3 regions of the Thioalkalivibrio sp. AKL6 genome follow, and region 3 is predicted to be linked to each of the others. Evidence: predicted binding sites of a transcription regulator. Region 3 holds the regulator's gene; each other region holds the start of a gene.
The links. Region 3 encodes sigma-54, which starts transcription at its own class of promoters, with help from an activator protein. Its sites were predicted from a motif close to TGGCANGNTNCNTGCTT; they were not measured.

Region 1 (3,293 bases), on a different contig from region 3:
CCAGGAAGACCACGAGCATCACCAGCGAGAGAACGGTCGCCCGGAAGTTGAGATTGCTCAACATGGCTTAGCTCCTGCGGATGTCGAAGCTGTCGAGATAGCCTTCCGGGTCGGTGTAGTCGAACACCTTCCCCATGATCTCGAAGTTCTTGTAGGTCTTGCTTGGCGCCTCGTAGCCCAGCTCGGTCATGACCTCGGCGCACTCGCTGGCGAGGAAGACGTCTTCCGCCAGGCGGTTGTAGTCAAAGTCGCGATCCACATAGCCCCAGCGCTTCATCTGGGTGAGGATCCAGGTGGCCATCGAGTGCCAGGGGAAGGGGTCGAAGTCGATCCGGTGCGGGTCGTTCTGGACGTTGCCCAGGCCGTCGGCGTAACGCCCGGTCAGCACCTGTTCCACCACCGATTGCGGCTGGTTCAGATAGGCACGCGGGGAGATGGCCTCGGCGATCTCGGCGCGGTTGTTGATATCCGAGCTGTACTGGGTGGCCTCGATCAACGCGCGGAACAGGGCGCCGAAGGTGTTCGGGTGCTCGTCGGCGAAGGCGGCCGAGCAGGCGAAGGCGCAGCACGGGTGGCCGTCCCAGATCTCCTTGGTCAGCATGTGAATGAAGCCGATGCCGTCCCAGACCGCGCGCTGGTTGAAGGGGTCGGGGGCCAGATAGCCATCGACGTTCTCGGCACGCAGGTTGGCGACCATCTCCGGCGGCGGGACGACGCGGATGCTGATGTCGCGATCCGGATCCAGCCCGTGTTCCGCGACGTAGTAGCGGAGCAGGAAGTTGTGCATGGAGTACTCGAAGGGCACGGCAAAGGTGAAGCCCTTCCAGTCCTTCGGATCGCGCTTGTCCTTGTGCTTGTTGTGCAGGGTGATGGCCTGGCCGTTGATGTTCTCCACCGCCGGCATGATGTAGTGCTCGCGCGAGGAGCCGGAGCCGAGGGTCATCGACAGCGGCATGGGCGAGAGCATGTGCGAGGCGTCGTACTCACCGGACAGCGACATGTCGCGGGCCACCGCCCAGCCGGCGGTCTTGATCACGTCGACGTCCAGGCCATGGCGCTCGTAGAAGCCCATCGGGTGGGCCATGATGATCGGCGTGGCGCAGGTGATCGGGACGAAGCCGACGCGCAGCTTGGTCTTTTCCAGCGGGCCACCGTCCTTGATTGCGGCCTTGACCTTGTCCAGCGGCAGGATGGAGCCCAGGGCCGCGGCCACCGTGCCGCCCCCGATCATCTGCAGGAAGCGGCGGCGGTTGATCTCGTTGTGGCCGAACATGCCGCGGACGATGGCGCTTTCCACGGCGCGATCGACCATGGCCTCGTCGCTCAGGTCTTCGCCGTTGGTGTGGGCGTCGGCCTGAACGGGCTCATGGGTGGCGCGTCGTTCCAGTTTTTCTTCCAGGTCCGGGGACGCGGTGTCGAAGCAGCTGCAGCTGCCGGGACCGGTGTGCCCGTGGCGGCAGCTGGAGCCGTGGCGCAGGTCGGCGTTGGCGTCGAAGGGATCGTGAAGACTCTTGGTCGGCATGGTCGGCTCTCCTCGTGGGTCGAATCGATGCGGGCATCGTTGCCGCGCATGTCGAGGGTCATTGCAGGTGCCATGCCAAGCGTGGGGAATGGGCCGCCAGGGCGGCGCGCGAGTGCCGGGAGATCGGACCATTGGTCGACATTGTCGACGAAGGGGACAAAAGGTCCGCTGGTGTCTGAGTGGTGGGCCTAAGTGGTTTCTATGCCGAGCTTTTTCAGGCGATAGCGCAATTGCCGCGGGGTCAGGCCCAGGTCCATCGCGGCGCGGGTCTTGTTGCCCCCGGTCTGCTCGATCGCGCGCTTCAGGCGCTCCGCCTCGGTGGCGTGCACGCGCTGATATGGGCGCACTGCGCTGGTGCAGGGCGCGCCGGAAGAGGGCAGGGTTCGGGGCTCGTTGTGCCGCGATGGTGCCGGTGCACGCTCGTCGCGGAGGCTGTACCTCTCGCCCTCGAACGGGCTGATGCGGGATTCCTCGTGCAGGATCTCGTCGATCAGCGGCGTGCCGATGCGGCCGTCCGTGGACAGCAGCACGGCGCGCTCCAGCACGTTCTCCAGCTGGCGGATGTTGCCGGGCCAGTCGAAGGCCTCCAGGCGTTCCAGCACGCCCTCGTCGACGACCACGTTCCAGCCGTGCAGGTGGGTGTAGCGGTCGAGGAAGTGGCGGGTGAGCAGGCGGATGTCGCTGGCGCGGTCGCGCAGGGCCGGCATGTGCAGCGGGATCACGTTCAGGCGGTAGAACAGGTCGAGCCGGAAGTTCCCGGCGTTCACCGCGGCCTGCAGGTTCTGGTGGGTTGCGGCGATGATGCGTACGTCCACCGGGAGATCGCGGTTGCCGCCAATGGGCTGGACCAGCCGTTCCTGCAGTACACGCAGGATCTTCGACTGCAACGCCTCCGGCATGTCGCCGATCTCGTCCAGAAACAGCGTGCCGCCGTCGGCCAGGGCGATCTTGCCGGTCTTGGCGCTGGAGGCACCGGTGAAGGCCCCCTTTTCGTGGCCAAACAGTTCGGATTCCAGCAGGTCCGCCGGGATCGCGGCGCAGTTGATGGAGATGAACGGCTTCGCGTTGCGCTGGCTGATCCGGTGGACCATGCGCGCGATCTTCTCCTTGCCAGTCCCGGAGGCCCCGGTGATCAGGACGGTGGCCTGGGTATCCGCAATGCGGTGGACCTGCTTGAGGACGTGCCGCAGGGCCGGACTCTCGCCGAGGATGCCGTACTGCCCGCCCTGGGTATCCAGGGCACTCTTGAGGTAGCGGTTCTCCGAGACCAGCTCGGCGGTGCGCTCGGCGATCAGCTGGTGGATGCGCAGCACCTGGCCGATCATGCTCGCGATCACCCGCAGAAGGTTCAGGTCGTCCTGGAACTGGCGCGAGCGGCGTCGCAGCCGGTGCACACCCAGCACGCCGATGGCGTGTTCGTCCTGGACGATGGGCACGGCGATGTAGGCGACGGTCTCCTGCGGCAGGGTGGAACGGTCAATGGCGCGCGCGAGGTATTCGGGCTCGTTGTCGATGTCCTGGATCAGGGCGATCTGGCCGGTCTTCATGACGCGCCCGGTGACACCCTCGCCGAGGCTGTAGCTGCCGCGGTCGCGCTCGGCATCGGTCAGGCCGTAGGCGTGGCGGATGCGCAGCTGGCCGCTGTTCGGATCCGGCAACAGGACCCGGCCGCGGTTGAGCCCCAGTAGCTGGGACATCATCCCGAGGATGCGGTAGATCGCGGCATCCGGGTCGCCGGAGCGGCCCATGAGCTTGGCAACCTCCAGCAGCA
Region 2 (3,293 bases), on a different contig from region 3:
CGCCTGCGGTCGGCCCGACCTACTACCTGATTGATACCACCGGCGATGGCACGCTGGATGGTCGCCGCAACGAGCTGGATCCCGACTTTGTACCCCCGTCCTGGGTGATTTTCCGATGGTAATGAATGAATCCGAAATTCAGCGCTGCGGCGAGCTTGCCGACCTGGCACTGACGGCCGGTCCCGAGGGGCCGGAACTCGACGGTCGGCCGGTGCAGTGCCTGCGCCTGCCGGCTACTGCGGCGCCGGCCCTGGAGCAGGCACTCGGTGCGGTCCCTGCTGGCTGTGGCCGTGTGATCGGCCGGGGTACGGATGCTGCGGCCGGGCAGGTGGTCCTGGTGCTCGAGCGTGGCCAGGCCATTCAGGGCACGGTCGCGGCCGAGGGGCCTGGCAGCCTGGAGGCCCTGGGCGAGCGCGCGGCCGACTGGCAGGGCCGCCACACGGCCGGCGCCCTGCCCGCTGGAGACGGCTACCGCCGCGGCGTGCTGCAGCAGAGGATGCGCGAGCGTGCGGACACAATCACGTCTTCGCTGGATGCCGAATCGCGGACGATCCTGGATGCCGAGCTGCACCATCAGGGGCTTTACCGTTTCGAGGACCTGCCGCTGGCGGGAAGCGTCTGGCAGACGGTCCGCATCTATCCGGAGGGCGCCGGCCTGGCCGATCTGGTCCTCCCGCCCGCGCCGGTGCCGGCCTTCTGGCAGGTCGCGCGGCTCGCCCTGGCGGTCGCCGTGGATGACGCGGGGCGGCCGGATGCCGAGGGCTACCGGGCGTTGCTGTCCGGATATAACCGACGGCGGCCGTTGACCGCCATCGAGCGAGGGGCGGCGCCAACCCTGCTGCGCCTGGCTGCGCTGGACGATTGGCTCGCCGCACTGGAGGCCGGGGCCGATGGGCGCACCGAGCGCGAACGGCTGGCAGCCCTTCAGGCAGAAGCGGCTCGCTTGCAGGGTATCTGGGTTCGCGCCGCGGCTTGAGGGCCCAGCCGGCCCGCACTGACGTGTGGGGCGCCTGGGCCGGTCGTTCGCAAACACAACGAGGCGGGGTCGTGGATCCGTGCCTTCCAAGGAGGAAAGCCCATGTTCCGAATCGCTGTCTGGCTGGCGTTGCCCCTGGCCGCCCTTCTCGCCCCTGCGCTCCTGAGTGCCGACGTCTATCGCTGGACCGACGATCAAGGCAATGTCCACTTCGGCGACCGCCCCCCCGAGGGGAGCCGTAGCGAATCGGTCGATGTGCGTGAGCCGATGCGGGGCGTGCCGCTGGAGGGCGCGCGCGAGATCCTCGAGCGCCCCGTGCGCCCGCGCGGCCAGCCCGAAGCGGAGGGTGCCTACCAGCGGGTCGCCATCGCGCGGCCGGGGGATGGCGAGGGCGTGCGGGCGAACGATGGCAATGTGACCGCGGAGATCGAGATTGAACCGGCGCTTGACGCCGATGCCGGCCACCGCGTGGTCTGGTTGCTGGACGGGGAGGCCGCCGGCGAGGGGTCTTCGACGAGCGCGACATTCGAGGGCCTGAACCGCGGTGCCTATACCCTGCAGGCGCGGGTCGTGGACGAGTCGGGTCAGGAACTGGGCGCCAGCGATACCATCGAGTTCAACGTGCTGCGCATGGCCATCCCGCGCAGCCAGCAACAGCAGCAACGGCCCCAGCAGTTTCCGTCGGGCGGTGCACCGCAGGCACCGCAGGCACCGCAGGCTCCCCGGGCGCCGCGGCCGGTGACGCCTGGCCCGAATTGATGACGGCACTCGTATAGGCGCACCGAAGTGGTGCGGTTGACGCCCTAGATTGGTGCTATTATTGCACCAATCTGGGGCGTTTCGGTTTCAAGGGTGTCGGCGGCCAGGCTTCTGGTGTGACGCAGTCCCCGGCTTCAGCGCCCCGCCCGGCGATTTTCGCTTGGCGCGATTCCTGCTTGAGGCCTTTCGATGACTACGCCCCTTGCCAATCCCGGTCTGGCTACCCCGCCCTGGTGGGACGACCTCTCCACGGCCGTGCTGGTGACCGATGCGAACCTGCGCCTGCTGAGCCTGAACAGTGCGGCTGAGGTCCTGCTCGGGCTGAGCCGCGAACGTATCGTCGGTCACGGACTGGGGCAATGGCTCAAGCTGGACCGGAATCTGGCCAACCGCCTGCGTTCGGCGCTGACCCTGGATCAGCCGATCACGCTGCGTGCCCGTCAGATGGAGCCCCTGCGAGCCGACAGCTTCCTGGCCGACGTGATCATCACGCCACTGCACCCGGCCGGCGAGCGGCCGGGCCAGTTGCTGTTCGAACTGAACGCCATCGACCGCCACGAGCGCATCAGCCGCGAGGAACAGTTGCAGAAGCAGCAGGCGATCACCCGTGCAGTGACCCGTGGGCTGGCCCACGAGATCAAGAACCCGCTGGGCGGGCTGCGCGGCGCGGCGCAGTTGCTCGCCAGCGAGCTGGACGACTCGGGTCTCAAGGAATACACCCAGATCATCATCCGCGAGGCGGACCGCCTGCGCAGCCTGGTCGACCGCATGCTGGGGCCGAACAACATGCCGCGGCGCGAGGCCGTGAATCTGCACGAGGTCCTGGAGCACGTGCGGGGCCTGGTCAGCGTGCAACTGCCGCTGGGGCTGAAGATCCGCGGCGACTACGACCCCAGTATTCCCGACGTGCAGGCGGATCGCGACATGCTGGTGCAGGCCATCCTCAACCTGGTGCAGAACGCGGTGCATGCACTGGAAGACGGGGGGCAGATCACCCTGAGCTCGCGGATCCTGCGCCAGTACACGATCTCCGGGAAGCGCCACCGGTTGGTGGCCAAGCTGAGTGTGCGCGACAACGGCCCCGGCATCCCGGAGGAGATCCGCGAACGCATCTTTTTCCCGATGGTGACCGGGCGCGCCGAGGGCACCGGGCTGGGGCTGCCGATTGCCCAGAGCCTGATCCAGCTGCATGACGGCTTGATCGAATGCCATTCGCGGCCGGGGGCGACCTCATTCGACATCCTGCTTCCTATTGATTCCCCCCAGGGCCGGGAGGAGACGCACTGATGGAACCCATCGTCTGGATCATTGACGACGACGACTCGATTCGCTGGGTGCTGGAACGCGCCCTCCAGCGTCACGCGATCGCCGTGCGCGGCTTCGAGACCGCGGACGCTGCCTGGGCGGCGCTCGAGCGCGATCCGGTCCCGGACACCATCGTCGCCGACATCCGCATGCCGGGCCTGAACGGGCTGGATTTCCTCGCCCGCATGCAGACCCGCCCGGATCCACCGCCGGTCATCATCATGACCGCCTTCTCCGATCTGGAGAGCGCAGT
Region 3 (3,293 bases):
TGCTGAACGAAGACCGCATGATCCTCACCGACCAGGCCCATGTGATCACCACCAGCGAGGAGGCGCGCGGCAAGCGCATCACCTACGACCTGACGACCGACGTGATCGAGGCCGAACGCGGCGAAGGCGACAGCGAGCGCGTGCGCATCACCATCCAGCCGCGCGACGACGAATGAACGCCACCGCCCCCAGCCCATCCGCCACATCGGCACAAACCAACGACCGCCTGATCGGACGCGAGCTGACCAAGCGCTACGGCCAGCGCACGGTGCTGGACCAGGTGGACGTCGACCTCGCGCCCGGCGAGGTGGTCGGCCTGCTGGGCCCGAACGGGGCCGGCAAGACCACCTGCTTCTACAGCCTGGTCGGGCTGATCCGCCCCAATGCCGGGCGCATCACCCTGGGCGAGCGCGATATCACCCGCGCCCCCATCCACGTGCGCGCGCGCGCCGGCCTCGGCTACCTGCCGCAGGAGGCCTCGATCTTTCGCCGCCTGAGCGTGTGGGACAACCTGCAGGCCGTGCTCGAGCTGCGCCCCGGGCTGGATCGCCACGAGCGCCGCCGCATTGGCGATGCGCTGATCGAGGAGTTCCAGCTCGAGACCGTGCGCCACAGCCCGGGCATCGCGCTGTCCGGCGGCGAACGGCGCCGCGCCGAGATCGCCCGCGCCCTGGCCGGGGATCCGAAGTTCATCTGCCTGGACGAGCCCTTCGCCGGGGTGGACCCGATCTCGGTGGGCGACATCCAGGACGTGATTCGGCATCTCGCCCAGCGCGGCATCGGCGTACTGATCTCCGATCACAACGTGCGCGAGACCCTCGGCATCTGCCACAGGGCCTATATTCTTAGCGAAGGCCGCCTGCTGGCCGCCGGGACACCGGACGAGCTGCTGGCCGATCCCCAGGTGCGCCGGGTCTATCTCGGCGAGAACTTCCGCCTGTGAAAGCGCCCCACATGCGGCCCGGTCGGTGCACAAACCACAAGGCAGGCTTTAAGATTCCATCAATGCCCACCCTCGCCCCGCATACCCGATGCTGAAACCCGGCCTGAATCTGCAGCTGGGTCAGACGCTGACCATGACCCCGCAACTGCAGCAGGCGATCCGCCTGTTGCAGCTGTCCACGCTCGAGCTCCAGGTGGAGATCCAGCAGGCGCTGGAGAGCAACCCCATGCTCGAACAGGTCGAGGACGAAGAGGCCGAGGCCGACACCGAGCGCCTGAACCAGGACGGCGAGCTGGTGGAAGGCGATCGCATGGAGGCCACCACCACCAGCGACGACGTGATCCCCGAGGAACTGACGACCGACAGCCGCTGGGACGACATCTACGAGCCGGCCCCGACACCCAACAAGGGCGTGGATGACCGCGACCCGCTGGAAAACACCAGCGACGACGACGGTGAGGGCCTGCAGGATCACCTGCTGTGGCAGCTGCATCTGAGCCATCTGACACCGCGCGACCAGCGCATCGGGGCGGCCCTGATCGACGCCATCAGCCCCGACGGCTATCTCGAGGGCGACCTCGACACCCTGGCCGAGACCATCAGCCGAGGCGAGGATGAAACCGTCGGCGTCGACGAGGTCGAGGCAGTGCTCCACTGGATTCAGCAGTGCGACCCGCTGGGGGTCGGCGCGCGCAACCTGCGGGAGTGCCTGGAGATCCAGCTACGCGAACTGGCCCCGGACGCCCCGGCCCGCGAGGCCGCACGGGCGATCCTGGAACACGGCATGGACAGCCTGGGCAAGCGCGACTACAAGGCCCTGCAGCGCCAGTCCGGCGTACGCGACCCGGACGAACTGGCCCGCGCACTGGATCTGATCCGCACCCTGAACCCGCGCCCCGGCGCACAGATCAGCTCCGCCACCTCGGAATACGTAGTCCCGGATGTCTACGTGCGCCACACCACCGAGGGCTGGCGCGTGGATCTAAACCCGGAGATCGCACCGCGCATCCGCATCAACGACCTCTACGCCGGCATGGTGCGCCAGGTCTCGGATGCCCGCGACAGCGCCTTTATGCGCGATCAGCTGCAGGAGGCACGCTGGTTCCTGAAGAGCCTGCACAGCCGCAACGACACCCTGCTGCGGGTCGCCGAGGCGATCGTCCATCGCCAGCAGGGCTTTCTCGAGCATGGCGACGTCGCGATGCAGCCATTGATCCTGCGCGACATTGCCGAGACCCTGGAGATGCACGAATCGACCATCTCGCGGGTTACCACGCAGAAATACATGCACACCCCGCGCGGGGTCTTCGAGTTCAAGTATTTCTTCTCCAGCCATGTCGGCACGAACGATGGCGGCGAGTGTTCCGCCACCGCCATCCGTGCCATGATTCGCGAATTGATTGGCGACGAACCCCCGAACAAGCCGCTCAGCGATGCCCGGCTCGCCCAGGTCCTGTCGGACCGGGGCATCAACGTAGCGCGCCGCACCGTGGCCAAGTACCGCGAGGCGATGCACATCCCTTCATCCAGCGAACGCCGGCAGATGGCCTCGATGCCCACCGGCAGCAAGTAACCAAGGAGTCCTGACCATGCAGATCAACCTGACCGGCCACCACGTGGACATCACCGACGCCCTGCGCGACTACGTCAACGAGAAGTTCGCGAAGCTGGAGCGCCACTTCGACAAGGTCATCGACGTCCACGTCGTGCTGACCCACGAGAAGACCCGGAATCAGCACAACCAGGCCGAAGCGAATCTCCAGGTCAGCGGCAATCACATCCACGCCGAGGCCTCTCACGAGGACATGTATGCCGCGATCGACGCGCTGATCGACAAAGTCGACCGTCAGCTGATCAAGCACAAGGAAAAGGTCAAGGATCACCACCGCGCCGAAGGTGCCCAGCGCAACCGCGAGCAGGCCTCCTGATCCATGACGATTGCCGAGCTGATCACCTCCGAGCGCATTGGCCTGCAACCCGAGTGTTCCAGCCAGAAACGGGCCCTGGAGGCCCTGGCGGACCTCCTCGCCGGCGGAGGTGACGGCACGGGACCGGGGAGCAACGCGATCTTCGAGGCCCTGTCCGCGCGCGAAAAACTCGGATCCACCGGTCTCGGCCATGGGGTTGCGATTCCCCATGGCCGCCTGGCCGATCTCGAGGCGCCGCGCGTGGCCGTGCTGCGCCTGGACAAGGGCGTCGACTTCGACGCCATGGATCACGAGCCGGTCGATATCCTGATCGCACTGCTGGTCCCGGAGGCCGCCACCGGCGACCACCTCGACCTGCTGGCCCAGCTCGCCCGCGGCCTGTCGCAGCCAGACACCATCGGAGCGCTGCGCCGGGCCGGGGA

Region 1: the regulator sigma-54 is predicted to act here: its motif matches at 1,584-1,600, upstream of D575_RS0108145 (CmpA/NrtA family ABC transporter substrate-binding protein).
Region 2: the regulator sigma-54 is predicted to act here: its motif matches at 1,897-1,913, upstream of glnL (nitrogen regulation protein NR(II)).

What each region holds. Positions count from the first base shown of each region.
Region 1 is NZ_AQXS01000010.1:37,677-40,969, forward strand. It holds gene ntrB (nitrate ABC transporter permease) at 1-64, opposite strand, end outside; gene D575_RS0108145 (CmpA/NrtA family ABC transporter substrate-binding protein) at 68-1,522, opposite strand; gene D575_RS0108150 (sigma-54-dependent Fis family transcriptional regulator) at 1,711-3,293, opposite strand, start outside.
Region 2 is NZ_AQXS01000009.1:211,590-214,882, forward strand. It holds gene D575_RS0106220 (DUF2782 domain-containing protein) at 1-122, shown strand, start outside; gene D575_RS0106225 (hypothetical protein) at 122-976, shown strand; gene D575_RS0106230 (DUF4124 domain-containing protein) at 1,079-1,735, shown strand; gene glnL (nitrogen regulation protein NR(II)) at 1,925-3,022, shown strand; gene ntrC (nitrogen regulation protein NR(I)) at 3,022-3,293, shown strand, end outside.
Region 3 is NZ_AQXS01000008.1:86,466-89,758, forward strand. It holds gene lptA (lipopolysaccharide transport periplasmic protein LptA) at 1-176, shown strand, start outside; gene lptB (LPS export ABC transporter ATP-binding protein) at 173-943, shown strand; gene D575_RS0103505 (RNA polymerase factor sigma-54) at 1,032-2,516, shown strand; gene hpf (ribosome hibernation-promoting factor, HPF/YfiA family) at 2,533-2,871, shown strand; gene D575_RS0103515 (PTS sugar transporter subunit IIA) at 2,875-3,293, shown strand, end outside.